Regions from separate parts of the Pseudomonas sp. No.117 genome, predicted to be linked through region 1. Evidence: predicted binding sites of a transcription regulator. Region 1 holds the regulator's gene; the other holds the start of a gene.

Evidence for each region. The regulator LexA, encoded in region 1, represses DNA repair genes until DNA is damaged. The targets are predictions, from matches to a motif close to CTGTNTNNNNANACAG.
Region 2: recN (DNA repair protein RecN) is a predicted target of LexA. The motif match lies at 2,572-2,587, and genes of this name have one in related genera.

The regions. Positions count from the first base shown of each region.
Region 1 is NZ_BAAJNP010000009.1:76,417-92,441, reverse strand. Features, by position in the region: gene sthA (Si-specific NAD(P)(+) transhydrogenase) at 182-1,576, opposite strand; gene ACYJP6_RS21365 (glyceraldehyde-3-phosphate dehydrogenase) at 1,782-3,224, opposite strand; gene mfd (transcription-repair coupling factor) at 3,379-6,828, shown strand; gene ACYJP6_RS21355 (S-methyl-5'-thioinosine phosphorylase) at 6,876-7,619, opposite strand; gene nagZ (beta-N-acetylhexosaminidase) at 7,631-8,623, opposite strand; gene ACYJP6_RS21345 (TetR/AcrR family transcriptional regulator) at 8,704-9,414, opposite strand; gene lexA (transcriptional repressor LexA) at 9,639-10,250, shown strand; gene sulA (SOS-induced cell division inhibitor SulA) at 10,436-10,933, shown strand; gene ACYJP6_RS21330 (hypothetical protein) at 11,002-11,238, opposite strand; gene ACYJP6_RS21325 (DUF6586 family protein) at 11,373-11,891, opposite strand; gene topA (type I DNA topoisomerase) at 11,950-14,556, opposite strand; gene ACYJP6_RS21315 (DUF1653 domain-containing protein) at 14,706-14,957, opposite strand; gene fadA (acetyl-CoA C-acyltransferase FadA) at 15,027-16,025, opposite strand, start outside.
Region 2 is NZ_BAAJNP010000011.1:7,351-23,375, forward strand. Features, by position in the region: gene ACYJP6_RS23820 (outer membrane protein assembly factor BamE) at 1-318, opposite strand, end outside; gene fur (ferric iron uptake transcriptional regulator) at 413-817, shown strand; gene recN (DNA repair protein RecN) at 881-2,548, opposite strand; gene grpE (nucleotide exchange factor GrpE) at 2,714-3,280, shown strand; gene dnaK (molecular chaperone DnaK) at 3,374-5,302, shown strand; gene dnaJ (molecular chaperone DnaJ) at 5,415-6,548, shown strand; gene dapB (4-hydroxy-tetrahydrodipicolinate reductase) at 6,603-7,409, shown strand; gene carA (glutamine-hydrolyzing carbamoyl-phosphate synthase small subunit) at 7,586-8,722, shown strand; gene leuE (leucine efflux protein LeuE) at 8,744-9,400, shown strand; gene carB (carbamoyl-phosphate synthase large subunit) at 9,422-12,643, shown strand; gene greA (transcription elongation factor GreA) at 12,640-13,116, shown strand; gene ACYJP6_RS23875 (hypothetical protein) at 13,079-13,546, shown strand; gene ACYJP6_RS23880 (YhbY family RNA-binding protein) at 13,534-13,845, opposite strand; gene ftsH (ATP-dependent zinc metalloprotease FtsH) at 14,466-16,025, shown strand, end outside.

The DNA of each region.
Region 1 (16,025 bases):
AGCCCATCTCGAACGTGGCACTGTTGGGCTTCGCTACGCTCAGCCCAACCTACCTATCATCGCGGCCATGGCGGTCCGCCGACGCGGTCGCTCCTACGCAGTCTTGATCACAGATGATCGCGGCCATGGGCCGCTCCTACGGATCCTGTAGGAGCGGCCCATGGCCACGATGTGAGCCGACTCAGAACAACCGATTCAAGCCATCGAAGGCCGCCACCCGGTAGGCCTCGGCCATGGTCGGGTAGTTGAAGGTGGTATTGACGAAGTAGCGGATGCTGTTCGCCTCGCCCTGCTGGTTCATGATCGCCTGGCCGATGTGCAGGATCTCCGAGGCCTGGTCGCCGAAGCAGTGCACGCCGAGCACCTGCAGCGTCTCGCGGTGGAAGAGGATCTTCAGCATGCCCACCGGTTCGCCGGAGATCTGTGCCCGCGCCATGCTCTTGAAGAAGGCCTTGCCCACCTCGTAGGGCACCTTTTCCTGGGTCAGCTCGCGCTCGGTCTTGCCCAGCGAACTGATCTCCGGAATGGTGTAGATGCCGGTGGGAATGTCGTTGACCACCCGCCCGTTGTTGTCGTGCAGGATGTTATCCGAGGCCGAACGACCCTGGTCGTAGGCGGCGCTGGCCAGGCTCGGCCAGCCGATGACGTCGCCCGCAGCGTAGATGTTGCCCACCGAGGTCCGGTAGTTCTCGTCGACGCTGACCTGGCCACGGCTGTTCACCGAGATGCCCACGTTCGGCAGCCCCAGGTGATCGGTGTTGCCGGTGCGGCCGTTACACCAGAGCAGGGCATCGGCGCGCAGCTTCTTGCCGGACTTCAGGTGCAGCACCACCCCGTGTTCCTGGCCCTCGATACGCTCGTACTCTTCGTTGTGGCGAATGAGCACGTTGTTGTTCTGCAGGTGATAGCTCAGGGCATCGGAGATCTCGTCGTCGAGGAAGCTGAGCAACTGGTCGCGGTTGTCGATCAGGTCGACCAGTACGCCGAGTCCACTGAAGATCGATGCGTATTCGCTGCCGATCACCCCGGCGCCGTAGATGATCAGCCGGCGCGGGGTGTGGGTCAGCGACAGGATGGTGTCGCTGTCATAGATGCGCGGATGGCTGAAGTCCACGTCCATGGGGCGATAGGGCCGCGAGCCGGTGGCGATGATGACCTGCTTGGCCACCAGGCGCTCCAGGTCGCCGCGCAGGTTGACGATCTCGATGGTGTTCTCGTCAGCGAAGCTGGCGGTACCGAAGAACAGGTCGACACGGTTGCGCGCGTAGTAGCTGGTGCGCGAGGACACCTGGCGGGCGATCACCCGCTCGGCGCTGCGCAGCACATCGGGAAAGGAGAACCAGCGCGGCTCGCCGATGGAGCGGAACATCTCGTTGGTGTTGAACTGGATGATCTGCTTGACCGAATGGCGCAGCGCCTTGGACGGAATGGTGCCCAGGTGGGTGCAGTTGCCGCCGACCACCTGGCGATTGTCCACCACCGCCACCCGCCGACCATTCTTGGCGGCGTTCATCGCCGCGCCCTCGCCTGCCGGTCCCGAACCCAGTACCACCACATCGTAGCTATAGACCGCCATGCTTTCTCCTTAGAAGGTTAGCCGTCCGCAGGCGACGGCTGGAGCCGGGCAGCCTCGCGAGGCCGTCCGACGTGAGACGCAAGCCCAGGGCTGCGACCTCTTGTCACGGGTGGCTATTGTGGCGCAAAACCCATACAAAACGAAAACGGGAGCCGCCTGGGCTCCCGTTTTTTCTCGCAAGTCAGCCTTGCCTAGCGCGCAAGACTCAGGCCGGGAAGGCCGGCGGGTTGACGCCCGCGATTTCTTCCAGCACCCGTACGACCTGGCAGCTGTAGCCGAACTCGTTGTCGTACCAGACGTAGAGTACGACCCGGTTGTCGCTGACGATGGTGGCACCGGCATCGACCACGCCCGCATGGCGGGAGCCGACGAAGTCGCTGGACACCACTTCCGGCGAATTCACGAAGTCGATCTGCTTGTGCAGTGGCGAATGCAGCGCCATGGTGCGCAGATACTCGTTGATCTCGTCCTTGCTGGTGGCGTTCTCCAGGTTCAGGTTGAGGATCGCCATGGAGACGTTGGGCGTCGGCACGCGGATGGCGTTGCCGGTCAGCTTGCCGGCCAGTTCCGGCAGGGCCTTGGCCACGGCCTTGGCGGCGCCGGTCTCGGTGATCACCATGTTCAGCGCGGCGCTGCGGCCCCGGCGATCGCCCTTGTGGAAGTTGTCGATCAGGTTCTGGTCGTTGGTGTACGAGTGCACCGTCTCGACATGGCCGTTGACGATGCCGTACTTGTCGTTGACCGCCTTGAGGATCGGCACGATGGCGTTGGTGGTGCAGGACGCCGCGGTGACGATGGTGTCTTCGGCGGTGATGGTGTCATGGTTGATGCCATGCACGATGTTCTTCAGGCTGCCCTTGCCCGGTGCGGTCAGCACCACGCGGGAAACCCCCTTGCACTTGAGGTGCTGGCCCAGACCCTCGGCATCGCGCCACTTGCCGGTGTTGTCGACCACGATGGCATCCTGGATGCCGTACTGGGTGTAGTCGACGCTGGTGGGATCGTTGGAGTAGATCACCTTGATCAGGGTACCGTTGGCACACAGGGTGCTGTTGGCCTCGTCGACGGTGATGGTGCCGTCGAAGGAGCCGTGCACCGAATCGCGACGCAACAGGCTGGCACGCTTGACCAGGTCGTTATCGGCGCCCTTGCGGACGACGATGGCGCGCAGGCGCAGGCCGTCGCCGCTACCCTGGTGCTCGATGAGGATGCGGGCCAGCAGGCGACCGATGCGACCGAATCCGTACAGGACGACGTCGGTGCCCTTACGCTGCTCGACACCCTGCTTGCCGACCACGGCGGACAGCTCGCTGCGCAGGAAGTCCTTGAGGTCGCGACCGGCACCCTCGGCCTTGAACTTCAGGCTCAGGCGGGCCAGGTCGATGGAGGCGGCACCCAGTTCCAGCTCGCTCAGGGCCTTCACCAGCGGGAAGGTGTCCTGCACCGACAGCTCGACGTTGTCGATCTGGCGCGCGAAACGATGGGCCTTGAGGATGGAGATCACCGAACGGTTGACCAAACCGCGACCGTAAATCGAGGTCACAACATTGTTGTTCCGGTACAGCTGACCAATCAGGGGAATCATGGCCTCGGCGAGCGCTTCGCGATCGATCCATTCTTCAAGGCACTGCTCAGGCTTCTGACTCACGACAAATCCTTCCCTATGTAGGAGCTGAAAAAAGGAACTACATTATGACCGCGCAGCCTGTCCCAGGCAATCAACGCGCGTTGCTGCACTGACAGCGTGAATGCCCGGTCGTTACAATCCCAACCCTCCCGAAATCCACCGGAGTTCCGCCCGCGTGTCAGTTTTGCGTACCCCGTCAATTCCTGAAACCGCCGGCCGCCAGCAGTGGGGCAACCTGCCCGGCGCCGCGCTAGCCCTCGCCATCGCTGAAGCCGCCAAGGCCGCGACACGCCGCTTCACGCTGCTGATCACCCAGGACAGCCAGACCGCCGATCGCCTGGAGCAGGAACTGCGCTTCTTCGCCCCTGAACTTCCGGTGCTGAATTTCCCCGATTGGGAGACGCTGCCCTACGATGTCTTCTCGCCCCACCAGGACATCATCTCCCAGCGGGTGGCTACCCTTTATCGCTTGCCGGAGCTCTCCCACGGCATTTTGGTAGTCCCTCTGGCGACCGCCCTACACCGCCTGGCGCCCACGCGTTTCCTGCTCGGCAGCAGCCTGGTGCTGGACGTCGGCCAGCGGCTGGACGTGGAGGCTACCCGCGCGCGCCTGGAAGCGGCCGGCTATAGATATGTGGATACGGTGTACGAGCATGGTGAATTCGCCGTGCGCGGCGCCCTGATCGATCTCTTCCCCATGGGCAGCAGCCTGCCCTACCGAATCGACCTGTTCGACGACGAGATCGAGACGCTGCGCACCTTCGATCCGGAAACGCAGAGGTCCATCGACAAGGTCGCCAGCATTCGCCTGCTGCCGGCGCGGGAATTCCCGCTGCACAAGGAAGCCGTAACCGGCTTCCGCGCACGCTTCCGCGAGCGTTTCGACGTGGATTACCGGCGCTGCCCCATCTACCAGGATCTGGCCAGCGGCATCACCCCGGCGGGCATCGAGTACTACCTGCCGCTGTTCTTCGACGAGACCTCCACCCTCTTCGACTACCTGCCGGCCAACACCCAGGTGTTCTCCCTGCCGGGCATCGAGCAGGCGGCGGAGCAATTCTGGACCGACGTCCGTGCCCGCTACGAGGACCGCCGGGTCGATCCGGAGCGCCCGTTGCTGCCACCGGCCGAAGTCTTCCTACCGGTGGAAGACTGCTTCGCCCGGCTGAAGAACTGGCCACGGGTGGTCATCGGCGCGGAGGACCTGGAGTCCGGCGTGGGCCGCGAGCGCTTTGCCGCGCGGGCGCTGCCGGACCTGGCCATTGACGCCAAGGCCAGCCAGCCGCTGGCGGCGCTGGAGCACTTCATCACCGATTTCCCCGGTCGCGTGCTGTTCACCGCCGAGAGCGCGGGCCGCCGCGAGGTGCTGCTGGAATTGCTGGCGCGGCTGAATCTGCGCCCCGGCCAGGTCGACGGCTGGGCGGCCTTCCAGGCGAGCGCCGAGCGCATCGCCATCGCCCTGGCGCCGCTGGACGAAGGCCTGGTACTGGATGACGCCGGCGTCGCCCTGATCCCGGAGAATCCGCTGTTCGGCCAGCGCATCATGCAGCGCCGCCGGCGCGAGAAGGGCCGCGACGCCGGCGACAACGTCATCAAGAACCTCACCGAGCTGCGCGAAGGCGCGCCAGTGGTGCACATCGACCATGGCGTCGGCCGCTACATGGGCCTGATCACCCTGGAGCTGGACGACCAGCCCCAGGAATTCCTGCTGCTCGAATACGCCGACGACGCCAAGCTCTATGTACCGGTGGCCAGCCTGCACCTGATCGCCCGCTACTCGGGCACCGACGATGCCCTGGCGCCGCTGCACAGGCTGGGTTCGGAAGCCTGGCAGAAGGCCAAGCGCAAGGCCGCCGAGCAGGTCCGCGACGTCGCCGCCGAATTGCTCGACATCTATGCCCGCCGCGCCGCGCGCAAGGGCTATGCGTTCAAGGACCCGGCGGTCGACTACGCCACCTTCTCCGCCGGCTTCCCCTTCGAGGAAACCCCGGACCAGCAGGCCGCCATCGAGGCGGTACGCAAGGACATGCTGGCCGGCACGCCCATGGACCGCCTGGTCTGCGGCGACGTGGGCTTCGGCAAGACCGAAGTAGCCATGCGCGCGGCCTTCATCGCCGTGCACGGCGGACGCCAGGTGGCGGTGCTGGTGCCCACCACCCTGCTCGCCCAGCAGCACTACAACAGCTTCCGCGACCGTTTCGCCGACTGGCCGGTGCGCGTCGAGGTGATGAGCCGCTTCAAGTCGACCCAGGAGGTGGCGGCCGCGGCGCGCGAGCTGGCCGAAGGCAAGATCGACATCATCATCGGTACCCACAAGCTGTTGCAGGGCGATGTGAAGTTCAAGGACCTGGGCCTGGCCATCATCGACGAGGAACACCGTTTCGGGGTGCGCCAGAAGGAACAGCTCAAGTCGCTGCGCAGCGAGGTGGACATCCTCACCCTCACCGCCACGCCGATTCCGCGCACCCTGAACATGGCCGTGTCGGGCATGCGCGACCTGTCCATTATCGCCACGCCGCCGGCGCGGCGCCTGTCGGTGCGCACCTTCGTCATGGAGGAGCAGAACGCGGTGATCAAGGAAGCCCTGCTGCGCGAGCTTCTGCGCGGCGGTCAGGTGTACTTCCTGCACAACGAGGTCAAGACCATCGAGAAGCGCGCCCGCGAGCTGGCGGAGCTGGTGCCCGAGGCCCGCATCGGCATCGGCCACGGGCAGATGCGCGAGCGCGAACTCGAGCAGGTGATGAGCGACTTCTACCACAAGAGATTCAACGTACTGGTGGCCTCGACAATCATCGAGACCGGCATCGACGTGCCCAACGCCAACACCATTATCATCGAGCGTGCCGACAAGTTCGGCCTGGCCCAGCTGCACCAGTTGCGCGGCCGGGTCGGCCGTAGCCACCACCAGGCCTACGCCTACCTGCTCACCCCGCCGCGCAAGGGCATGACCCCGGACGCCGAGAAGCGCCTGGAAGCCATCGCCGGCGCCCAGGACCTGGGGGCCGGCTTCATCCTGGCCACCCACGACCTGGAGATCCGCGGTGCCGGCGAGTTGCTCGGCGAAGGCCAGAGCGGCCAGATCCAGGCAGTCGGCTTCACCCTCTACATGGAAATGCTCGAGCGCGCGGTCAAGGCCATCCGCAAGGGTGAGCAACCCAATCTGGAGCAGCCCCTGGGCGGTGGGCCGGACATCAATCTACGCGTCCCCGCGCTGATCCCGGAAGACTACCTGCCCGATGTCCATGCGCGACTGATCCTCTACAAGCGCATCGCCTCGGCGGCGGACGAGGAAGCCCTCAAGGAACTGCAGGTGGAAATGATCGACCGCTTCGGCCTGCTTCCGGAACCGACCAAAAACCTGGTGCGGCTGACGCTGCTGAAATTGCGTGCGGAAGGCCTGGGCATCGTCAAGGTGGATGCCGGTCCCCAGGGTGGGCGATTGGAATTCGCCGCCGATACCCAGGTAGACCCGCTGGTGCTGGTGAAGATGATCCAGGCGCAGCCGAAGAAATACCGGCTGGAAGGCGCGACCCTGTTCAAGTTCCAGGTGCCGATGGAACGCGCCGAGGAGCGCTTCAACGTACTGGAAGCCCTGTTCGATCGTCTGACGCCGGCCGCCAGTTGAAACCCACGTCGCTCCCGAGATTCCCTCGGGAGCGGCGCAGGAGCCGATCAGTCGGCTATCAACACCTCGGCCAGTACCTGGCGCACCTGGTCGATACCGCTGGCCAGGACGGCCTCGATCTCAGCCATGGTGATCTCCCGCTGCACCTTGCCAGCCGCCGGATTCACCACCAGCGCCAGGCAGGCATAAGGTAGGCCCAGCTCGCGAGCCAGGGCCGCTTCCGGCATCCCGGTCATGCCGACGATGTCGCAGCCATCGCGCTCCAGGCGAACGATCTCCCCGGCCGTCTCCAGCCGCGGCCCCTGGGTGGCGGCATAGACGCCATGGTCACTGTGCGGCAGCTGCAGCCTACGCAGCGCGCCGAGCAGCCGCTGACGCAGGGGCTCGTCGTAGGGAAAGCTGAAGTCGATATGGGTGACGTGCTCGAGGTCCGCGCCTTCGAAGAAGGTGTGGCCGCGCCCCCAGGTATAGTCCACCAGTTGATGGGGCACGCACAGGTGGCCGCTGCCCATGGCGGCGTGGATGCCACCCACGGCGTTCACCGCGAGGATGGCCTCGGCCCCGGCTTCCTTGAGCGCCCAGAGGTTGGCGCGGTAGTTCACCTGGTGCGGGGGGATGCGATGGGGATGCCCGTGGCGGGCCAGGAACAGCACCGGGCGACCGGCGTACTGGCCGCGCTGTATCGGCGCCGAGGGTTCGCCCCAGGGGGTGTCGAAGGTCTGGGCCTGGTCCAGCTCCAGACCGGCGAGCGCGGTGAGGCCGGTGCCGCCGATGATGGCGTAGGTGGTCATGGGAAGGTCCTCTAGATGAGTTCAGCCTGGCGTAACCGCTGCAGAGCCTGGCTCCACTGCGGCTGCTGCCGGTAATCGAGATCCACGTGGCGCCGGGCCCTCATGCTGGCCAGCAGTGGCGCGGGCGCGACGCCCAGCTGCTGCACCCGGCTCAGCGCCAGCTCGGCCGCGGCGCGGTCATTGCAGACCAGCCCCATGTCGCAGCCGGCGGTAAGCGCCGCCTCGACGCGCTGGCCGGCATCGCCGGCGACGTGGGCGCCGGCCATCGACAGGTCATCGCTGAAGATGACGCCCTGGTAACCCAGGTCGCCGCGCAGGATGTCCTGCAGCCAGCGCCGGGAGAACCCGGCCGGCTGGGGATCCACCGCCGGATAGATGACATGGGCGGGCATCACCGCGCCCAACTTCGGCAGCAGCGCCTGGAACGGCCGCAGGTCGGTACGCTGCAGGGTTTCCAGGTCGCGCTCATCGCTGGGAATGGCATAGTGGGAATCGGCTTCGGCCCAGCCGTGTCCAGGGAAGTGCTTGCCAGTGGCGGCCATGCCGGCCGCGTTCATGCCGGCGATGAAGGCGCCGCCCAGTTCGATCACCTGCTCGGCGCTGCCGAAGGAGCGCGCCCCTATGACCTGGCTGCGTTGATGGTCGACGTCGAGTACCGGGGCGAAGCTGAAGTCCAGTCCTACCGCCAGGATTTCGGTCGCCATTAACCAGCCACAGAGCCGAGCCAGCTCGACGCTGTCCGCGCGTCCGGCCAACTGGCCCATGGCCGGCAGGCGCACCACGTCGCGCCGCAGCCGCTGGACACGACCGCCCTCCTGGTCCACTGCCAGCAGCAGCTCCGGCCGCACCGCGCGAATCGCCCGACACAGCTCGCGGACCTGCCCCGGGGTTTCGATGTTGCGGGCGAACAGGATCAGTCCGCCCACCTCCGGCTGGCGCAGCAACTGCCGATCCTCGGCGGTGAGCCAGGTGCCAGCGATATCGACCATCAGGGAGCCTTGCATGGGTACCTCGTCCGAATGCTCCGGCGCACGGCGCCGTGAAAGGGACGCAAGCTTACCCCAGCCACCCTCGCCCCCGCAGCCTAGTAGGTCTCGGCCGCCTCGACGGGCGTCGACCGCCGTGGCCGATACTGCGCCCGGGCCAGCTCAGGCTCGTGCATCGCGGTGGGCGCGCGCATGCCGGTGGCGAGAAAGGGCACCATCAGCCGCAGCACCTGCTCGGTATGGGTATCGACGCCGAAGTCGTTCTCGCCGATGGCCCGCAACGCCTTGATGCCGGACATGCTGAACACCGCGGCGCCGAGCATGAAGTGGGCGCGCCAGAACAGCTCCAGCGGCGGGATCTCGGGTACCGCATGATTCATCAGCAACAGGAAACGCCGGAAGGCGCGGCCATAGTTCTGCTCGAGATACTTGCGCAGGTGGCCCTGGCTCTGGCTGAACGCTAGGCCCAGCAGCCGCATGAACACCGAGAGATCGTTGCCATGCCGCGGCTTGATGGCGATCGAATGATCGACCAGCAGATTCAGCAGCGTCTCCAGGCTCATCTGCTCGCCATTCTGCGGCTGCCACTGATCCAGATCTCGATCCAGATTGAAGAAGAAGGGATCGAGGAAGCGCGAGAACACCGCCTGGATCAACGCCTTCTTGGAGCCGAAGTGGTAATTGACCGCCGCCAGGTTCACCCCGGCCCGCGTGGTGATGAGCCGCAGCGAGGTTTCGGCGAACCCACGCTCGGCGAACAGCTGCTCGGCCGCATCCAGGATGCGCTCAACGGTATCCGACTGCGCCATGATCTGCCTCGGTAGATGAATTCCGTTTGAAACATATGTTTCAAACGCTATCGGAGTCAATGTCGGCCCGGTGCGAGACTCGCGGAAACCAGCGGCCTTCCCCACCCCTTGGCCGCCACTGGTGCGCAATCCAGCCTGTCGTCAGAAGCCTGGGCGACGGCCTTGCCTGCCACCCGAAGTTACTGTATATAATCACAGCATCATTAGACGACGCGACGTGCATCATGCTGAAACTGACACCGCGACAAGCCGAGATCCTGGCCTTCATCAAGCGTTGCCTAGAAGCCAATGGCTTTCCGCCCACCCGCGCGGAGATCGCGCAGGAGCTTGGTTTCAAATCGCCGAACGCGGCCGAGGAGCATTTGAAGGCCCTCGCGCGCAAGGGCGCCATCGAGATGACGCCGGGCGCTTCCCGGGGCATCCGCATTCCGGGGCTGGATACCTCGCGCAAGGCCGACGAAAGCCTGCCGGTCATCGGTCGGGTCGCTGCCGGTGCCCCCATCCTGGCGGAGCAGAACGTCGAGGAGAACTGCGCCATCAATCCGGCCTTCTTCCAGCCGCGTGCCGACTACCTGCTCAAGGTCAAGGGCATGAGCATGAAGGACGTCGGCATCCTAGATGGCGACCTTCTCGCCGTGCATGTGACCCGCGAGGTGCACAACGGCCAGATCGTCGTGGCCCGGGTGGGCGACGAGGTCACCGTGAAGAGATTCAAGCGCTCGGGCAACCAGGTCACCCTGCTGGCGGAAAATCCCGAGTTCTCCCCTATCGAAGTCGATCTTTCCACCCAGGAATTCGCCATCGAAGGGTTAAGCGTCGGCGTCATCCGCCGCTGACGTCCAGGGCTGGCCTCATCGCCAGCCCCTATTCAACTGCTTTTCGCCTTGCGCCGAAGTCTTGATCGGGGGTATCGGTTTGCGCTCCAGAAAGCGCTCAAGACCAGGCCGGAGAACATTGACGTCATGTAGTGGTGGTACATGACCTCAAGTGGATTTGATCAAGTCGCCTCGAGGAGGTCGCCATGCAATTTCCCCTGATGTTCGATGCACCGCGCTCGTCCGTTCAAGAGCGGGAGCTGGCCCCCCTGCTGCTGCAGGAGCTGACCGCCTTCCTGCCCAAGCCTGGCAAGCCGGTACGGGAACTGCCGGTTGCGCCGCTGCCGGACACCTTCAGCGAGATGTCCCTGCACGGTAGCCAGGAGCAATGCCTGCAACTGCTCGCGCCCATCCTGCGCCAACTCAGCGAGAAGGACGATGCGCGCTGGCTGACCCTGGTCACCCCGCCCTCCCTGCTGAGCAATGCCTGGCTGCGCAGTACCCACCTGAATCCCGAGCGGGTACTCCTGCTGCAAACGCCCAGCGCGGCCAAGACGCTGCAACTGGCCTGCGAGGTGCTGCGCAAGGGGCAGAGCCATACGGTGATCAGCTGGCTGCACGACCTGAGTGACGCGGGCAAGCAGCAACTGGCGCGCGCCGCGGCCCAGGGCAGCAGCCAGAGCCTGAACATCAGATTCGCGTGATGGAAGACGGGCGATACGAGGCGTAAGGACGGCATTCCAGAACAGAATGCCGGTATCTCAATGAGGGATCAGTGCAGGACGCGCGGTTGATCGTCGCGTTGCAGGCTATCGCCTTCGGCCAGTCGACCGGCCATCTGCACGCCCAGGTTGAACATGGCCTTGGCCACCTCTATCTGCTGTCCATGCAGGAAATCCTTGGCATCGCTGGAGAACTCCAGGGTAACGAGGGCTTCCTCGTCGTCCGCACGGCGCAACACGATGCGACCATCGGAGAGTTCAACGATTTCCAGGTAGGCAGTAGTCATTCAGTATCTCCACAGCTAAGCGGACAGTGTAACAGCGTGGGGTCTGAGAGGCTGACTTGCCTGAGCCTTTTTCGACGGTCTGCAAGGCCATCGTCCTGACGGCCGCCAAGGGTGGGATACCAGAACTGCCGGCCCTACCACTCGGTCATGGCGCCGCGAAACCGGAGCGCCGTCTGCTTGAGGCTTTGCCGCCAAGCTTCCACCTCGTCCAGTCCCAACTCCGGCTCGGCCGGCTCGAGACTGACCGCTTCGATCAACGGCAGCGTCGGATCCTGCTTGGGGCGACGGGGTGCCTGGGGCGGCTGCAGCAGGCGCTGGTACTCGGCGATCAGCCGCGCGAGCCAGGTTTCCGGATTACCGGCCAGCTCCGCCAGTTCACCCATCTCCGGACTGGGCGTCTCGTGCAGCGCCTCGGGGGCGAGCAAGACTGCCAGGGAGGTGGCCTCCATGGTGGGATGCCGGTAGAAACCCGCCACTTCCTGGCAGAGCCCCAGCAGGGCCCCGTGGAGGTGGAACAGGCTGGCTTCGCGTTCGGCCATGATACGCCCCTGGCTATGCGCCGAGGGCGCGGCCTGGGCCGAGCGCCAGCTGTCCAGCGCCAGGCCGGCGAAATAGAGCTTCTGGTTGGTCCGGGTGTAACGCTCGTTGGCCATGCCCTTCTCCTGCGACCGGCGCACCGGTCGGCTTCTCTCCGCCAGGGTCGACTATGCCCTAGCGCTTCTCTTCCACCTGCCACTTCTTGCCGTCATAGAAGGCCTTCCAGCCGGTGGGCTTGCCCTCGACCTCGGTCTGCACGTATTGCTCCTTGGTCTTGCGGCTGAAGCGGATCACCGCCGGACGCCCCTCGCCATCCTTCACCGGGGCACTGAGCAGATAATGGTACTTGGGATCGATCTCGTCGCGATGGGGCAGCAATTCGCTGACCAGCGGCGCGCGGGTCTCGCGATTCTTCGGGAAACCACTGGCGGCGAGGAACAGGCCCGAGGCACCGTCACGCAGCACATAGGTATCGTCGACCTTCTCGCAACGCAGCTCCGGCATGGGCACGGCATCCATCTTCGGCGGGGCCGGCTCGCCGTTCTTGAGCAACTTGCGGGTGTTCTTGCAGGCCGGGTTGGTACAGCCGAAGAACTTGCCGAAGCGGCCGGTCTTGAGTTGCATCTCGCTGCCGCACTTGTCGCATTCCAGCGACGGCCCCTCGTAGCCCTTGATGCGATAGCTACCCTCTTCGATCTCGTAGCCCGGGCAATCCGGGTTGTTGCCGCAGACGTGCAGCTTACGGTGCTCGTCGATCAGGTAGGCATCCATCGCGGTACTGCAGATGGGGCAACGGTGCTTACCGCGCAGGACCAGGGACTCGGACTCGCCCTCGTCGTCCTCGGCGATCTCGTCGCCCGGCACCAGGTTGATGGTGGCCTTGCAGCGCTCCTTGGGCGGCAGGGCATAGCCCGAGCAGCCGAGGAAGACCCCGGTGGAGGCGGTGCGGATCATCATCGGCCGGCCGCAGACCTGGCAGGGAATGTCGGTCAGGGTGGGCTGGTTGGCCCGCATGCCCTTCTCGCCGGCCTCGGCGGTTTCCAGCTTCTGCTTGAAGTCGCCATAGAATTCGTCGAGCAGGTTCTTCCAGTCCCGCTCGCCCTGGGCCACGTTGTCCAGGTTGCCTTCCATGTTGGCGGTGAAGCTGAAGTCCATCAGGTTGGCAAAGCTTTCGTTGAGGCGATCGGTGACGATGTCGCCCATCTTCTCGGCATAGAAACGGCGGTTGTGCACCGTCACGTAGCCACGATCCTGGATGGTGGAAATGATGGCAGCATAGGTGGAGGGCCGGCCGATGCCACGCTTCTCCAGCTCCTTGACCAGGCTGGCTTCGGAGAAGCGCGCCGGCGGCTTGGTGAAGTGCTGGCTCGGGTCGAGCTTGACCAGGCCGAGGTCCTCGCCCTGCTTCATCTCAGGCAGGACGTCGTCGTCGCCCGGCTTGCTCTGCTGCGGCAGCACGCGAGTGTAGCCATCGAACTTGAGGATGCGGCCGCGGGCACGCAGCTCGAAGTCCCCTGCCGCGGCGGTCACCGTGGTGGACAGGTACTCGGCCGGCGGCATCTGGCAGGCCAGGAACTGGCGCCAGATCAGTTCGTACAGGCGCTCGGCGTCCCGCTCCATGCCCGACAGGCTGTTGGGTTTGACGTTGACGTCGGACGGGCGGATAGCCTCGTGCGCTTCCTGAGCACCTTCGCGGCTGCCGTAGACATTGGCCTTTTCCGGCAGGTACTGCTTGCCGAATTCGCTCTCGATGTAGCCGCGGGCCATGGCGATGGCATCGCCCGACAGGTTGGTCGAGTCGGTACGCATATAGGTGATGTAGCCGGCCTCATAGAGACGCTGGGCCATCATCATGGTCTTCTTCACCCCGAAGCCCAGGCGATTGCTCGCCGCCTGCTGCAGGGTGGAGGTGATGAAAGGTGCCGAAGGCCGGCTGCTGGTCGGCTTGTCCTCGCGCTTGGTGATGCGATAGGCGGCCTTTTCCAACTTGGCCAGGGCGGCCTTGGCCTGGGCTTCGTTCAGCGGCTTGAAGGCTTCGCCCTTCTCGCGCACCACCTCGAAGCGTACCTGGGCCTTTTTCGGCGTGGCCAGGTCAGCGTGGATTTCCCAGTATTCTTCGGGGACGAAGGCGCGGATCTCGCGCTCGCGCTCCACCACCAGCTTGACCGCCACCGACTGCACCCGACCAGCGGACAGGCCACGGGCGATCTTCGACCACAGCAGCGGCGAGACCATGTAGCCGACCACGCGGTCGAGGAAGCGGCGCGCCTGCTGGGCGTTGACGCGGTTGATGTCCAGCTCGCCGGGCTGGGAGAAGGCCTCCTGGATGGCCTTCTTGGTGATCTCGTTGAAGACCACGCGCTTGTAGCGCGAGTCGTCGCCACCGATGGCTTCCCGCAGGTGCCAGGCGATGGCCTCCCCTTCGCGGTCCAAGTCGGTTGCGAGATAGACGGTGTCGGCGTCCTTGGCCAGGCGGCGCAGTTCCTCGATCACCTTTTCCTTGCCGGGCAGGATCTCGTAGTGCGCCTTCCAGCCGTGCTCGGGGTCGACCCCCATGCGCGTGAACAGCTGGCGCCGGGCCTTTTCCTTGGGTGACAGCGCGGGCGCCTCGGCGGCGGTCTTGCGCGTCTTGGCGGCGGGCTCCTTGGCGGTGCCGGCGCCGCTGGTGGGAAGGTCGCGGATGTGGCCGATGCTCGACTTCACCACGTACTGGTTGCCCAGATACTTGTTGATGGTCTTGGCCTTGGCCGGGGATTCCACGATGACCAGCGATTTACCCATGGGAAAGTCAGATTCCTGCTTGAAAGCGATGAGCGAGCGAAAGGCGAGCGCCGGGACGGCGGATGGAGGACCAGAACGTCTTCAGTCTGGTGCGCCGGGGGCGGTCGGCCAACGCGGCACCGCTATATATAGTGGCGATGTCGGCAAGGTCAAGGCTGGGGCGTGGCATCCAGACCCAAGGGATCGGCTTCGACGCTGATCAGCGCGAAGCGCGGCACCTGCTCGCCATCGACCTGGACGCTCTCGCGAAACATGCTCAGGGGCCGGGCCCAGAGTCCGTATTCGCCGTACAGCGCCTGATAGATGACCAGCTCTTCCTCGGTCTCCGAATGGCGGGCCACGCCCAGTACCTGATACTGCTGACCCTTGTAGTGGCGGTAGAGTCCCGTCTGCAATGCCATGTTCCACCTCGAAAAAAGAAAACCGGGGCGGCCCTGGGGGCGCCCCGGTCGGATGACGCGCGCCGCGGCTTAGCGCAGGCGTTCGAACACCGTGGTGATGCCCTGGCCGAGACCCACGCACATGGTGGCCAGGCCGAAGGTGCCGTCGTTCTGTTTCATGACATTTAACAGCGTGCCTGAAATCCGGGCGCCAGAGCAACCGAAGGGGTGACCCAGGGCGATGGCGCCGCCGTGCAGGTTGACCTTCTCGTCCATCTTGTCCAGGACCTTGAGGTCCTTGAGCACCGGCAGGGCCTGGGCCGCGAAGGCTTCGTTGAGCTCGATGAAGTCGATGTCGGCGATGGTCAGGCCAGCGCGCTTGAGCGCCTTCTGCGAGGCCGGCACCGGACCGTAGCCCATGATCGCCGGATCGACACCGGCCACCGCCATGGAGCGGATCCTGGCCAGCGGCTGCAGACCCAGGTCCTGGGCGCGCTGGGCCGACATGACCAGCATGCAGGAGGCGCCGTCGGTGATCTGGGAGGAAGTGCCGGCAGTCACGGTGCCGCCCTTGGGATTGAAGGCCGGCTTGAGCGCGGCCAGGCCCTCGACGGTGGTTTCCGGGCGAATGGTTTCGTCATGGCTGAAGACCTTGAGGAAACCGTTCTCGTCGTGACCTTCCAGGGGAATGATCTCGTCCTTGAACTTGCCTTCCTGGGTGGCCTTCCAGGCCAGCTGGTGCGAGCGATAGCCGAACTGGTCCTGCGCCTCGCGGGTGATGCCGTGCATCTTGCCCAGCATCTCGGCGGTCAGGCCCATCATGCCGGAGGCCTTGGCGGCGTGCAGCGACAGCTGGGGGTTGGGATCGACGCCGTGCATCATGCCGACGTGGCCCATGTGCTCCACCCCGCCGACGACGAAAACGTCGCCGTTACCGGTCTGGATCGCCTGGGCGGCGGTGTGCAGGGCGCTCATGGAAGAGCCACACAGGCGGCTCACCGTCTGGGCACCACTGGTGTGGGGGATGCGCGTCAGCAGCGAGGCCATGCGGGCGATGTTCCAGCCCTGCTCCAGGGTCTGGTTGACGCA
Region 2 (16,025 bases), on a different contig from region 1:
ACCGGCCAGGCCGCTCAGCTGGTTGTTGCCGTTGAAGACCAGGCTGACGCGCTCTTGCTTCCGCTGGCCACCGGCAGCCTGCAGGCTGTACAGGTAGTCCCAGCGATCAGGATGGAAGGTGTCTTGGATCAGCGGCGTACCCATGATAAACCGGACTTGTTGCCGGGTCATTCCGGGGCGCAACTGGTCTATCATATCCTGGGTGACGACGTTGCCCTGCTGGATGTCGATCTTGTAAACCCCCGGCAGAGAGCAGCCGGCGAGCATGGCTAGGCCCATCAGAGAGAGCCCGGTCAGCGTTTGCTTGAGGTTTTGCATCGGTGGGAGACTTCCACTATCTTGCTGGGCAACGAAGCACCGATCATACCCGTATTCCCGAGGGCTGCGAAAGCACTCGGCACCGAGAAAGAGCATGGTAGAGAACAACGAACTCCGCAAAGCGGGTCTGAAAGTGACCCTGCCGCGCGTCAAGATATTGCAGATGCTGGACACCACCGAGCAGCGCCACATGAGCGCCGAAGACGTCTACAAGGCGTTGATGGAAGCGGGCGAAGACGTGGGCCTGGCGACGGTCTACCGGGTCCTCACCCAATTCGAGGCGGCTGGTCTGGTGGTGCGCCACAACTTCGATGGCGGCCATGCCGTGTTCGAGCTGGCTGATACCGGACACCACGATCACATGGTGGATGTGGATACCGGCGAAGTCATCGAGTTCACCGATGCCTCGATCGAAAAGCGCCAGCGCGAGATCGTCGAAGAGCACGGTTTCGAGCTGGTCGACCACAACCTGGTGCTGTACATCCGCCAGCGCAAGTGAAGAGCCAGACATGAAAAAGGCGACCTTTGAGTCGCCTTTTTCATGTCTGGCTGTAGCCCTAAGCTAGCGGCTCACCACCAGCTTGCGGGCATGGGCGAGGGATTCGCGGGTCAGGTCGACGCCGCCCAGCATGCGCGCCACCTCTTCCACACGGCGGGCGCGGTCCAGCTTGGCCACCGCGGTGCGGGTCTCGTCGGTGCCGCGTTCCTTATGCACGAACAGATGCTGGTGGCCCTGGGCGGCGACCTGGGGCAGGTGGGTGACCGTCAGTACCTGGCCGCGTTCGCCCAATTGCCGTAGCAGCTGGCCGACCACCTCGGCGGTCGGGCCGCCGATACCGACGTCCACCTCGTCGAAGACCAGCGTCGGTGTGCGCGAGGTCTGGGCTGTGATGACCTGGATGGCTAGGCTGATGCGCGACAGCTCGCCGCCGGACGCCACCTTGGCCAGCGGGCGCAGCGGCTGGCCGGGGTTGGCGCTGACGCGGAACTCGACGCCTTCGTTGCCCAGCGGCTGGGGTTCGCCAGTGCTGCCGGGCGTAAGCGTGATACTGAAGCGACCGCCCGGCATCCCCAGGCGCTGCATTTCCGTCTCCACCGCCGCAGCGAGTTCCGGTGCCCGCTGTTCACGCAGGCGACTCAGTTCGCCGGCCTTTTCCTGATAGTGGCGCTCGAAGGCAGCCAGCTCTTCCTGTAGGCGCTCCAGGGCGACGTCGTCGGCGTCCAGCGATTGCAGTTCGGTGCGTAGCTGCTCGTGCAGCTCCAGCAGCCCTTCCGGTTGCACCCGATGTTTGCGGGCGAGGCTGTAGACGCTGTCCAGGCGCTCCTGGACGGCTTGCTGGCGCGCGGGGTCGGCTTCGAAATGGTCGACGAAGCGATTGAGTTCATTCATCGCTTCCTCGATCTGGATCTGGGCGGAAGCGAGCAGGTTGCTGGCCTCCTCGATCTGTGCCGGCGGACGATCGAAGGCGGTCAGGCGGGCCACGCTGGCGTTGAGGGCCGACAGCGCATTGCCCTGCTCGTTTTCGGTGCAGAGGTCCATGGCCTGACGGCAGGCCAGCAGGATGTGCTCGGCGCTCGCCAGGTCGCTTTGCTCCTGTTCCAGCGCCTGCAATTCGCCCTCAGCCAGGGCGAGGTTGTCGAGTTCCTCGAGCTGGTAGCTGAGCAGCTGGTGGCGGGCACGTTGCTCGTCGCCGTTGCGGGTCAGGCGTTCCAGGGTCTGGCGCACCTGGCGCCAGCGCTGGGCGGCGAGCTGGACCTGGCGGACCAGCTCGCCCGCGCCGGCATACTCGTCCAGCAGCCGGCGATGGGTATCGAGCCCCAGCAGCGACTGGTGCTCGTGCTGACTGTGGATGTCGATCAGCAGGCCACCCAGGGTCTTGAGGTCGGCCAGCGGGCAGGGCGAGCCATTGATGTAGCCGCGCGAGCGACCTTCACGGGTGATGACTCGGCGCAGCAGGCAGGGACCGTCCTGCTCGAGGTCGCGCTCGGCGAGCCACTGGCGGGCCTCGGGGATATCGGTGGTGTCGAAGCTGGCCAGGACGTCGGCCTTGTCGGCGCCAGGCCTGACCGCGTCGCTGTCGGCGCGGTCACCCAGGGTAAGGCCGAGGGCGTCGAGCATGATGGACTTGCCGGCGCCGGTTTCGCCGGTGATCACGGTCATGCCGCGCTCGAGGTCGAGGTCGAGGTGTTCGACGATGGCGTAATTGCGGACGGACAGATGCACCAGCATGCGACGATCTCCGAAAGCGGTTTCTGGTTGTTTATACAGTGCCGTTCGGGCACTGGCAATCCATACAGCTCTTGAAGCGCCGGCCGGTGGCCCCATATAGGCGCCATCGAACAAGGCGTCGTCCATTAGAGGGCACGCCCACCGGCATTATCACAGGAGGACTCCATGGCCGACGAACAGAACTCCCAGACTCCCGAGCACGAGGCCGCGGCCCAGGGCGACGTCCAGCACGAGGACCTCGCTGCCCGCGTCGCCACGCTCGAAGAGCAGCTCGCCGCTGCCCAGGATCAGTCGCTGCGCAGCGTCGCCGAACTGCAGAACGTGCGTCGCCGCGCCGAGCAGGACGTGGAGAAGGCGCACAAGTTCGCCCTGGAAAAATTCGCCGGCGATCTGCTGCCGGTGCTCGACAGCCTGGAGCGTGGCCTGGAGCTGTCCAATGCCGCGGACGAGACCCTCAAGCCCATGCGCGAAGGCATGGAGCTGACCCTGAAGATGCTGCAGGACACCCTCAAGCGCTATCAGGTCGAGGCCGTCGATCCCCACGGCGCGCCCTTCAATCCTGAACACCACCAGGCCATGGCCATGGAGGAGAGCGCCACTGCCGAGCCGGGCAGCGTGCTCAAGGTGTTTCAGAAGGGCTATCTCCTCAATGGTCGCCTGCTGCGGCCGGCGATGGTGGTAGTCAGCAAGGCCCCTGCAGCGCAGCAGCCGAGCATCGACGAAAAGGCTTGAAATTCTTTCGCTCGGCCCCATCTGGTAGGCAAGCGAACATCAAAGGCCCCCTGAGCGGGCCGCGCGGAATCTGAGATTTCTGGAGAAGACTACATGGGCAAGATTATCGGTATCGACCTGGGGACGACCAACTCCTGCGTCGCGATCCTCGAAAACGGCAACGTCAAGGTACTGGAAAACGCCGAAGGCACCCGTACCACGCCGTCCATCATCGCCTACACCAACGATGGCGAGACCCTGGTCGGCCAGCCGGCCAAGCGCCAGGCGGTGACCAATCCGCAGAACACCCTGTACGCGGTTAAGCGCCTGATCGGTCGGCGTTACGAAGAAAACGTCGTACAGAAAGACATCCAGATGGTCCCCTACAAGATCGTCAAGGCGGACAACGGTGACGCCTGGGTCGAGGCCAAGGGCCAGAAGATGGCGCCGCCGCAGGTCTCTGCCGAAGTCCTGAAGAAGATGAAGAAGACCGCCGAGGACTACCTGGGCGAAGCCGTGACCGAAGCGGTCATCACCGTCCCGGCCTACTTCAACGACAGCCAGCGCCAGGCCACCAAGGATGCCGGTCGCATCGCCGGTCTGGACGTCAAGCGCATCATCAACGAGCCCACCGCGGCTGCCCTGGCCTATGGCCTGGACAAGGCCAAGGGCGACCACACCGTGATCGTCTATGACCTGGGCGGCGGCACCTTCGACGTCTCGGTCATCGAGATCGCCGAGGTCGACGGTGAGCATCAGTTCGAGGTGCTGGCCACCAACGGCGACACCTTCCTGGGCGGCGAAGACTTCGACATCCGCCTGATCGACTACCTCGTCGAGGAATTCAAGAAAGAAAGCGGCATGAACCTCAAGGGTGACCCGTTGGCCATGCAGCGCCTGAAGGAAGCTGCGGAAAAGGCCAAGATCGAGTTGTCCTCGGCTACCCAGACCGACGTCAACCTGCCGTACATCACTGCCGATGCCAGCGGTCCCAAGCACCTGAACGTCAAGGTCTCCCGCGCCAAGCTGGAGTCGCTGGTGGAAGAGCTGGTCGAGCGCACCATCGAGCCGTGCCGTACTGCGCTGAAGGACTCCGGCCTGGACGTCTCCGACATCCACGAAGTCATCCTGGTGGGCGGTCAGACCCGCATGCCGCTGGTGCAGAAGCGCGTGGCCGACTTCTTCGGCAAGGAAGCGCGCAAGGACGTCAACCCGGACGAAGCCGTTGCCATCGGTGCCGCCATCCAGGGCGCCGTGCTGGCCGGTGACGTCAAGGACGTGCTGCTGCTGGACGTCACCCCGCTGACCCTGGGCATCGAGACCATGGGTGGCGTGATGACCGCGCTGATCGAGAAGAACACCACCATCCCGACCAAGAAGTCGCAGGTGTTCTCCACCGCCGACGACAACCAGGGCGCCGTGACTATCCACGTGCTGCAGGGCGAGCGCAAGCAGGCCGCGCAGAACAAGTCGCTGGGCAAATTCGACCTGGCCGAGATCCCGCCGGCGCCGCGTGGCGTACCGCAGATCGAGGTGACCTTCGACATCGACGCCAACGGTATCCTCAACGTGTCCGCCAAGGACAAGGCCACCGGCAAGCAGCAGTCCATCGTCATCAAAGCGTCCTCCGGTCTGTCCGAGGAAGAGATTCAGCAGATGGTGCGTGACGCCGAGGCCAATGCCGACGAGGATCGCAAGTTCGAGGAGCTGGCCGCGGCCCGCAACCAGGGTGATGCCCTGGTGCACGGTACCCGCAAGATGCTGACCGAGGCGGGCGACAAGGCCACCGCGGAAGAGAAGAGCACCATCGAGAAGGCCATTGGCGAACTGGAAACCGCCGTCCGCGGTGACGACAAGGACGCCATCGAAGCCAAGATGAATGCCCTGTCCCAGGCCTCCGCGCCGCTGGCCCAGAAGCTCTATTCCGAGCAGGGTGCTGGCGCCGGTGCCGAAGGCGCCTCGGCCAAGGCGGACGGTGATGCCAAGAAGCCCGGCGACGACGTGGTCGATGCCGAGTTCGAGGAAGTGAAGGACAACAAGTAAGCCCCGTGCTTACCGCACCTGGCGGGCTTCGGCCCGTCGGATCCGCCACGCGGGAGCCTGCTCCCGCGTTGGCGTGTCTGGAGGGTGAGAAAATTTAAGGTGCAGAAAGTCTATGGCCAAACGTGATTACTATGAGGTGCTCGGGGTCGAGCGCGGCGCCAGCGAAGCCGAGCTCAAGAAGGCCTACCGACGCCTGGCGATGAAATACCACCCGGACCGCAATCCGGGTGACGCGGCTGCCGAAGAGCAGTTCAAGGAGGCCGCCGAGGCCTACGAAGTGCTGTCCGATGCGGGCAAGCGCTCGGCCTACGACCAGTACGGCCATGCTGGCGTCGATCCGAGCATGGGCGGCGGCGGCTTCGGTGGTGCGGCGGGTGGTGCGAGCTTCTCCGACATCTTCGGCGACGTCTTCAGCGACTTCTTCGGCGGGCGCGGCGGCGCCGGTGGTCGGGGCGGTCCGCAGCGCGGTGCCGACCTGCGCTACACCCTGGATCTTGATCTGGAAGAGGCCGTGCGCGGGACCACGGTCACCATTCGCGTGCCCACCCTGGTCGAGTGCAAGGTCTGCGACGGCAATGGCGCCAAGCCGGGTACCTCGGCGTCCACCTGCCCGACCTGCGGCGGCATCGGCCAGGTGCGCATGCAGCAGGGCTTCTTCTCGGTGCAGCAGACCTGCCCGCGCTGCCACGGCAGCGGCAAGATCATTCCCGAGCCCTGCACTGCCTGTCATGGTCAGGGGCGCGTGGAAGAACAGAAGACCCTGTCGGTCAAGGTGCCGGCAGGCGTCGACACTGGCGACCGCATCCGCCTGACCGGCGAGGGCGAGGCCGGGACACTGGGTGGCCCCAGCGGCGACCTCTATGTCGTGGTCAACGTGCGCGAGCACTCGATCTTCCAGCGCGACGGCAAGCATCTCTATTGCGAGGTGCCGATCAACTTCACCGATGCCGCCCTGGGTGGCGAGCTGGAAGTGCCGACCCTGGATGGCCGGGTCAAGCTGAAGATCCCCGAGGGTACCCAGACCGGCAAGATGTTCCGCCTGCGCGGCAAGGGCGTGACGCCCGTACGCGGTGGTGGTGCCGGTGACCTGATGTGCAAGGTGGTGGTAGAGACCCCGGTCAACCTGAGTCGCCGCCAGCGCGAGCTGCTCGAGGAATTCCGCAACACCCTGCAGAGCGACAGCTCCCATTCGCCCCGGGCCAGTGGCTGGTTCGACGGCATGAAGCGCTTCTTCGACGACCTCTAACCCGGCCTGGGCGCCGTCGCGCGGCGGCGCCCGGCCAGCAGCCTGGAGCTGATGATGCGACGTATAGCTGTAATGGGCGCCGCGGGGCGCATGGGCAAGACCCTGATCGAAGCGGTCCAGCAGACCCAGGGCGCCGCCGGCCTGACCGCCGCGGTGGATCGGCCGGAGAGCAGCCTGGTCGGTGCCGATGCCGGTGAGCTCGCTGGTATCGGTCGCAATGGCGTGATGCTGTCGGGCGATCTGGCGCGCGTGCTGGATGATTTCGACGTCCTGATCGACTTCACCCATCCCAGCGTCACCCTGCAAAACCTGGCGCTCTGCCGCAAGGCCAGGAAGGCCATGGTCATCGGCACCACCGGTTTCACCGCCGAGCAGAAGCTGACCCTGCTGGAGGCGAGCAAGGAAATCCCCATCGTCTTCGCCGCCAACTTCAGCGTCGGCGTCAATCTCTGCCTCAAGCTACTGGATACCGCCGCCCGGGTGCTGGGCGACGAGGTCGACATCGAGATCATCGAGGCCCATCACAGACACAAGGTCGATGCCCCATCCGGTACCGCCCTGCGCATGGGCGAGGTCGTCGCCCAGGCACTGGGTCGCGATCTGGAAGAGGTCGCCGTCTACGGGCGCGAAGGCCAGACCGGTGCCCGTGATCGCCAGACCATCGGCTTCGCCACCGTGCGAGCGGGTGACGTGGTGGGCGACCACACCGTGCTGTTCGCCAGCGAGGGGGAGCGGGTGGAGATCACCCACAAGGCCTCCAGTCGCATGACTTTCGCCAAGGGTGCGGTCCGTGCGGCCCTGTGGCTCAAGGACAAACAGCCGGCGCTATATGACATGCAGGACGTACTGGAGTTGCGCTGATTCGCTCGCGAGGGTGCAAGCAGCGCTCAATTCGTGTACAATGCAGCTTTAGTGTATCCACTAAAAGCTAGCGCAGAATGAAATCACAACATTAAAACGGGATGACTCTTCGAGATGTCATCCCGTTTTTTTGCACCCTGCGTTTGCCCGCCAAGGCTTGATTTTCGGAGGTCTTCTTGACTAAGCCAGCCATACTCGCACTTGCCGATGGCAGCATCTTTCGCGGTGAATCCATCGGTGCCGACGGCCACACGGTCGGCGAAGTGGTGTTCAACACCGCCATGACCGGCTACCAGGAAATCCTGACCGATCCTTCCTATGCGAAGCAGATCGTCACCCTGACCTATCCGCACATCGGCAACACCGGCACCACGCCGCAGGATGGCGAGGCCGCCCAGGTGTGGGCCGCCGGACTGATCATCCGTGACCTGCCGCTGCTGGCCAGCAACTGGCGCAACAAGCAGTCGCTGCCCGAGTACCTCGAGGAAAACGGCACCATCGCCATCGCCGGTATCGACACCCGTCGCCTGACCCGCATCCTCCGCGAGAAGGGCGCCCAGGATGGCTGCATCCTCACCGGTGCGGATGCCACCGAGGAGCGCGCCCTGGAACTGGCGCGCGCCTTCCCCGGCCTGAAGGGCATGGACCTGGCCAAGGAAGTCAGCGTCAAGGAGCGCTACGAGTGGCGTTCCAGCGTCTGGTCGCTGGAGACCGACAGCCACGCCGAGATCCCGGCCGAGCAGCTGCCCTACCACGTGGTGGCCTTCGACTACGGCGTCAAGCTGAACATCCTGCGCATGCTGGTGGCCCGTGGCTGCCGCATCACCGTGCTGCCGGCCCAGACCCCGGCCAGCGAAGCCCTGGCGCTGCAACCCGACGGCATCTTCCTGGCCAACGGCCCGGGCGATCCCGAGCCGTGCGACTACGCCATCAAGGCGATCCAGGACGTCCTGGAAACCGAGATTCCGGTGTTCGGCATCTGCCTGGGCCACCAGTTGCTGGCCCTGGCTTCCGGCGCCAAGACGGTGAAGATGCCCAACGGTCACCACGGCGCCAACCATCCGGTGCAGGATCTCGACAGCGGCGTGGTGATGATCACCAGCCAGAACCACGGTTTCGCCGTGGACGAAGCCAGTCTGCCGGCCAATGTGCGGGCCACCCACAAGTCGCTGTTCGACGGCACCCTGCAGGGCATCGAGCGCACCGACAAGGTCGCCTTCAGCTTCCAGGGTCACCCCGAGGCGAGCCCCGGTCCGCACGACGTGGCGCCGCTGTTCGACAAGTTCATCCAGGCCATGGCGGCGCGCCGCTAAGACGGGAGGAGGGTAAGGCTCATGCTGGCGAATCTGGGTGTCATCGACTTCTGGACCTATGTGGTCGGGACCCTGTTCGTCATCCTGCTGCCCGGTCCCAACTCCTTCTTCGTGCTCGCCACCAGTGCCCAGCGCGGCATCCGCAGCGGCTACCAGGCGGCCTCGGCCGTGTTCCTCGGTGATGCTGTGCTGATGCTGCTTTCGGCCCTGGGAGTGGCGTCGCTGCTCAAGGCGGAGCCGCTGTTCTTCCAGATCCTCAAGTATCTGGGCGCGGCCTACCTGTTCTACCTCGGCTGGAGCATGCTGCGTGGCGGACTCAAGTCCTGGCGCAGCCCGGCTCAGGGCCAGGCCGAGGCGACCCTGCGCGAAGACGTCCACCAGCCGTTCCGCAAGGCGCTGCTGCTGAGCCTGTCGAACCCGAAGGCGATCCTGTTCTTCGTCTCCTTCTTCATCCAGTTCGTGGACCCCGGTTATGCCCATCCGGCGCTGTCCTTCCTGGTGTTGGGCGCGGTACTGGAAGCGATCAGCTTCTGCTACCTGTCGTTCCTGATTTTCTGTGGTGTGCGCCTGGCGGCCTGGTTCCGCCAGCGGCGACGCCTCAGCGCAAGCGCCACCGGTGGCGTCGGCGCCCTGTTCGTGGGGTTCGGTGTGAAGTTGGCCACCGCGACCCTGACCTGATTACCTGCATTCGAGAAGCCCATGCCTAAGCGTACAGACATCAAGAGCATCCTGATCCTCGGGGCCGGCCCCATCGTCATCGGCCAAGCCTGCGAGTTCGACTATTCCGGCGCCCAGGCCTGCAAGGCCCTGCGCGAGGAAGGCTTCCGCGTCATCCTGGTGAACTCCAACCCGGCCACCATCATGACCGACCCGGCCATGGCCGACGCCACCTACATCGAGCCGATCAAGTGGGCCACCGTGGCCAAGATCATCGAGAAGGAGCGGCCCGACGCCCTGCTGCCGACCATGGGCGGCCAGACCGCGCTGAACTGCGCCCTGGATCTGGAGCGTCACGGTGTGCTGGAGAAATTCGGCGTCGAGATGATCGGTGCCAATGCCGATACCATCGACAAGGCCGAGGACCGCTCGCGCTTCGACAAGGCCATGAAGGACATCGGCCTGGCCTGCCCGGTCTCGGGTATCGCCCACACCATGGAAGAAGCCTACGGCGTGCTGGAGAAGGTCGGCTTCCCCTGCATCATCCGTCCGTCCTTCACCATGGGCGGCACCGGTGGCGGCATCGCCTACAACCGCGAAGAGTTCGAGGAAATCTGCACCCGCGGTCTGGACCTGTCGCCGACCAACGAGCTGCTGATCGACGAATCCCTGATCGGCTGGAAGGAATACGAGATGGAGGTGGTCCGCGACAAGAAGGACAACTGCATCATCGTCTGCTCCATCGAGAACTTCGACCCCATGGGCGTGCACACCGGTGACTCCATCACCGTGGCCCCGGCCCAGACGCTGACCGACAAGGAATACCAGATCATGCGCAACGCCTCCCTGGCGGTGCTGCGCGAGATCGGCGTCGAGACCGGCGGCTCCAACGTCCAGTTCGGCATCTGCCCGAACACCGGACGCATGGTGGTGATCGAGATGAACCCGCGGGTATCGCGTTCGTCGGCCCTGGCCTCCAAGGCCACCGGCTTCCCCATCGCCAAGATCGCCGCCAAGCTGGCCGTCGGCTACACCCTGGACGAGCTGCAGAACGACATCACCGGCGGTCGTACCCCGGCGTCCTTCGAGCCGGCCATCGACTACGTGGTCACCAAGATCCCGCGCTTCGCCTTCGAGAAATTCCCCAAGGCCGACGCCCGCCTGACCACCCAGATGAAGTCCGTGGGCGAGGTCATGTCCATCGGCCGGACCTTCCAGGAATCTCTGCAGAAAGCCCTGCGCGGCCTGGAAGTCGGCGTGGTCGGCTTCGATCCCAAGCTGGATCCGGCCGATCCGGAAGCCGATGGCACCCTCAAGCGCGAGCTGACCGTACCGGGCGCCGATCGCATCTGGTACATCGGCGACGCCTTCCGCCAGGGCTACAGCCTGGACAAGGTCTTCGAGCTGACCCGCATCGATCCCTGGTTCCTGGTGCAGATCGAGGACCTGATCAAGGACGAGGAGCGCATCAAGACCCTGGGTCTGGCCGACCTCGACTATGACCTGATGCGCAAGCTCAAGCGCAAGGGCTTCTCTGATGCGCGCCTGGCCAAGCTGCTCGGCGTCACTGAGAAGAACCTGCGTGCCCATCGCCACAAGCTCAAGGTGCTGCCGGTGTACAAGCGAGTGGACACCTGCGCCGCCGAATTCGCCACCGACACCGCCTACCTCTATTCCACCTACGAGGAAGAGTGCGAGGCCAAGCCCAGCGGTCGCGACAAGATCATGATCCTCGGCGGCGGTCCCAACCGCATCGGCCAGGGTATCGAGTTCGACTACTGCTGCGTGCACGCGGCCCTGGCCATGCGTGAAGACGGCTACGAGACCATCATGGTTAACTGCAACCCGGAAACCGTCTCCACCGACTACGACACCTCCGATCGCCTGTTCTTCGAGCCGGTGACCCTGGAAGACGTACTGGAAATCGTCCGCGTCGAGCAGCCCAAGGGCGTCATCGTCCAGTACGGCGGCCAGACCCCGCTCAAGCTCTGCCGCGCCCTGGAAGAGGCCGGTGTGCCCATCATCGGCACCAGCCCCGACGCCATCGACCGCGCCGAAGACCGCGAGCGCTTCCAGCAGATGGTGCAGCGCCTCAACCTGCGCCAGCCGGCCAACGCCACCGCGCGCAGCGAAGACGAAGCCCTGGCCCTGTCGAAGAACATCGGCTATCCGATGGTGGTCCGTCCCTCCTACGTGCTGGGCGGCCGGGCGATGGAGATCGTCTACCAGGAAGAAGAACTCAAGCGCTACATGCGCGAAGCGGTCAAGGTGTCCAACGACAGCCCGGTGCTGCTCGACCACTTCCTCAACTGCGCCATCGAGGTGGACGTGGATGCGGTGTGCGACGGCCAGACCGTGGTGATCGGCGCCATCATGCAGCACATCGAACAGGCCGGCGTGCACTCCGGTGACTCCGCCTGCTCGCTGCCGCCCTATTCGCTGCCCAAGCACATCCAGGACGAGATCCGCGAGCAGGTCAAGAAGATGGCCCTGGAGCTCGGCGTGGTCGGCCTGATGAACGTGCAGATGGCCGTGCAGGGCGAGGACATCTACGTCATCGAAGTCAACCCGCGCGCCTCCCGGACCGTGCCCTTCGTCTCCAAGTGCATCGGCGAGTCGCTGGCCAAGGTGGCCGCCCGCGTCATGGCCGGCAAGACCCTGGCCGAAGTGGGTTTCACCCAGGAAATCATCCCGCCGTTCTTCAGCGTCAAGGAAGCGGTGTTCCCCTTCAACAAGTTCCCCGGCGTCGACCCCATCCTCGGCCCGGAGATGAAGTCCACCGGTGAGGTGATGGGGGTCGGCGACAGCTTCGGCGAAGCCTTCGCCAAGGCTCAGCTGGGTGCCAACGAGATCCTGCCGAACTCCGGGTGCGCCTTCATCAGCGTGCGTGACGACGACAAGCCCGAAGCCGTACAGGTCGCCCGCGATCTGGTCGGCCTGGGCTTCGAGGTGGTCGCCACTGCCGGTACCGCCCGGGTGATCGAGGCCGCCGGTCTGCCGGTGCGGCGCGTGAACAAGGTGACCGAAGGCCGTCCCCATGTGGTCGACATGATCAAGAACGACGAAGTCACCCTGATCATCAACACCACCGAAGGCCGGCAGTCCATCGCCGATTCCTATTCGATCCGCCGTAATGCCCTGCAGCACAAGCTCTGCTGCACCACCACCATTGCCGGCGGCCAGGCCATTTGCGAAGCTTTGAAATTCGGCGCCGAGAAGACCGTGCGCCGGCTGCAAGATCTGCATGCAGGAGTTGAGGCATGACCAAGTACCCCATGACCGTCCAGGGCGCTCGCGCCCTGGAAGACGAACTCAAGCACCTCAAGACCGAGCTGCGCCCGCAGATCACCCAGGCCATCGCCGAAGCGCGTGAACTGGGTGACCTCAAGGAAAACGCCGAATACCATGCCGCCCGCGAACAGCAGGGCATGGTCGAGGCGCGTATCCGCGATATCGAGGGGCGTCTGCAGAATGCCCAGGTGATCGACGTGACCGCCTTGCCGCATACCGGCAAGGTGATCTTCGGCACCACCGTGGAAATCGCCAACACCGAGACCGATGAGGCCGTGACCTACCAGATCGTCGGTGACGACGAGGCGGACATCAAGCAGGGCAAGCTGTCGGTGGGTTCGCCCATCGCCCGCGCCCTGATCGGCAAGGAAGAGGGGGACGTGGTGCTGGTGAAGACCCCGGGTGGCAATGTCGAATACGAAATTGTCGCTGTCCGCCACGTCTGAGCGCCGCCCCTCGGGCTGGCTCGCCAGGCTGCTCGCCGCCGCCTGGCAACTGGCCCAGGTGTTCTGGGTCGGCCCCTTGGTCGCCCTGCACCTGTGCATCCCGGTGGCCCTCGCCCAGGCGGGCTGGGCGCCGCTGCTGATCCAGTCCGGGCGTGAGGAATTGCTGCGCATGATGCTCAGCGCCGCAGCCGGTGGCGTCTTCACCCAGGTCGTGGTGCTGGTGTGGTGGGCAGGGGTCACCGCCCTGTGGCGTGACCTGCGCGGCCAGCTGCTGCTGGCCAGTGCGCTGGCCGTGGTGCTGCAGAACGAGCTGGCGCGCTTCTGGACCGGGCCGACCGCCCTGGCCGGCTACCTGGTCCTGTTGCTGTGCGGTCTGATCCTGGTACTGCAGCCCGTCCCCGGGCGGGTACCGGGAAATCAGGCGGTATAGCGCACCACGTTGGACAGGTTGCGATTCTGCTCGCGCGCCTTGCGGTAGATCAAAGCCATCTTGCCGATCATCTGGACCAGCTCGGCCTTGCTCGAGGCGCACAGCTCATCGATCAGGGCGCGACGATCTTCACGTTCGGTGACGGCCAGCTTGATCTTGATCAGTTCGTGATCGTTCAGCGCGCGGTCGAGCTCGCCCAGTACGCCTTCGCTGAGGCCGTTCTCACTGATGGTGACCACCGGCTTGAGTTGATGACCGATCGCCTTGAACCGCTTTTTAAGCTCGTTATTGAGCGCCATAATTCACCCCGGATAAAAGCCGTACAGTTTATCCCAGCTGCCCGGTGTCGCCCAGCGATACGCGAAAACTTAGCGTCGTGCCCGGCGAGGGCTGTCGTCCCTGCTCAAGGAATACCTTGGAGTGGGCGAGGTCAAGGCGCCCTGGAAGGACGGCGAGATCCCGACGGCAATTTGCTGCCGCAATCCAGTAGGGCGGGTTACCGTAACGGTCCGCCTCGGCAATACACGGGTCGGCTGTAAAGGGCCTTGTTATTTCCCACTTGGCCCCCATATGAGCGAGCTGAGTACGCTGGAGTGATCCGGGGCGCTGCGGGGTGCAGGCGTTGCCATCTGCCTGCAGGTGGTATGCGTCCCGCGTGCGGGGCTCTGGCGCCGCTGTCCGCGTCGCGGGACCAGATCGCGCCAGCAATCTCTATTGGGTCGCGGTTTTAGGGGCAATTGAGAGAATTGATAGCCGCAACGTCTGCCTTGCCCTAGAGTCAAAGGCAGAAGACTCATATAGCGTTACAGACGATGTCTGCCGTGGGCCAGGCTTTGTGTAGTAACTTACCGGTCACTGCCGGTTTCGCTTCGAACGGTTTACCCACGAAACCGGCGCAGAGGGTAGTCAATTGAACGACATGGCAAAGAATCTGATCCTGTGGCTGATCATCGCCGCGGTGCTCGTCACCGTGATGAACAACTTCTCCAGCCCCAACGAACCCCAAACGCTCAACTACTCCGACTTCATCCAGCAGGTGAAGGACGGGCAGATCGAGAGCGTGACCGTGGATGGCTATGTCATCACCGGCAAGCATCGGGATGGCGATCCCTTCAAGACCATCCGGCCGGCGATCCAGGACAATGGCCTGATCGGCGACCTGGTCAACAACAGCGTCACCATCACCGGCAAGCAGCCCGAGCAGCAGAGCATCTGGACTCAGCTGCTGGTGGCCAGCTTCCCAATCCTGGTGATCATCGCGGTCTTCATGTTCTTCATGCGCCAGATGCAGGGTGGTGCCGGCGGTCGCGGCGGACCCATGAGCTTCGGCAAGAGCAAGGCGCGGCTGCTGTCGGAAGACCAGGTCAAGACCACCTTCGCCGACGTCGCCGGTTGCGACGAGGCCAAGGAAGAGGTCACCGAGCTGGTCGAGTTCCTCCGTGATCCAGGCAAGTTCCAGCGCCTGGGCGGCCGCATTCCCCGTGGCGTGCTGATGGTCGGCTCGCCCGGTACCGGTAAGACCCTGCTGGCCAAGGCCGTGGCGGGCGAGGCCAAGGTGCCGTTCTTCACCATCTCCGGTTCCGACTTCGTCGAGATGTTCGTCGGCGTGGGTGCCAGCCGCGTTCGCGACATGTTCGACCAGGCCAAGAAACACGCACCCTGCATCATCTTCATCGACGAGATCGATGCAGTCGGCCGCCATCGTGGCAATGGCATGGGCGGTGGTCACGACGAGCGTGAGCAGACCCTGAACCAGTTGCTGGTCGAGATGGACGGCTTCGAGATGAACGATGGCATCATCGTCATCGCCGCCACCAACCGGCCCGATGTCCTCGACCCTGCGCTGCTGCGCCCCGGTCGTTTCGACCGTCAGGTCGTGGTCGGCCTGCCGGACATCCGGGGCCGCGAGCAGATCCTCAAGGTGCACATGCGCAAGGTTCCCGTCGGCGAGCGTGTCGATGCCGGCGTCATCGCGAGGGGTACTCCGGGCTTCTCGGGTGCCGACCTGGCCAACCTGGTCAACGAGGCTTCGCTGTTCGCCGCCCGAGCCAACAAGCGCATTGTCGACATGCGCGAGTTCGAGCTGGCCAAGGACAAGATCATGATGGGCGCCGAGCGCAAGACCATGGTCATGTCCGAGAAGGAGAAGCGCAACACCGCCTACCACGAGGCAGGTCATGCCATCGTCGGTCGCCTGGTGCCCGAGCACGACCCGGTCTACAAGGTTTCCATCATTCCCCGTGGCCGCGCCCTGGGCGTGACCATGTTCCTCCCCGAGGAGGATCGCTACAGCCTGTCCAAGCGTGCCCTGGAAAGCCAGATCTGCTCGCTGTTCGGCGGCCGTATCGCCGAGGAGATGACGCTGGGCTTCGAGGGCGTGACCACCGGCGCTTCCAACGACATCATGCGCGCGACCTCCCTGGCCCGGAACATGGTCACCAAGTGGGGCCTGTCCGAGAAGCTCGGTCCGCTGCTCTAT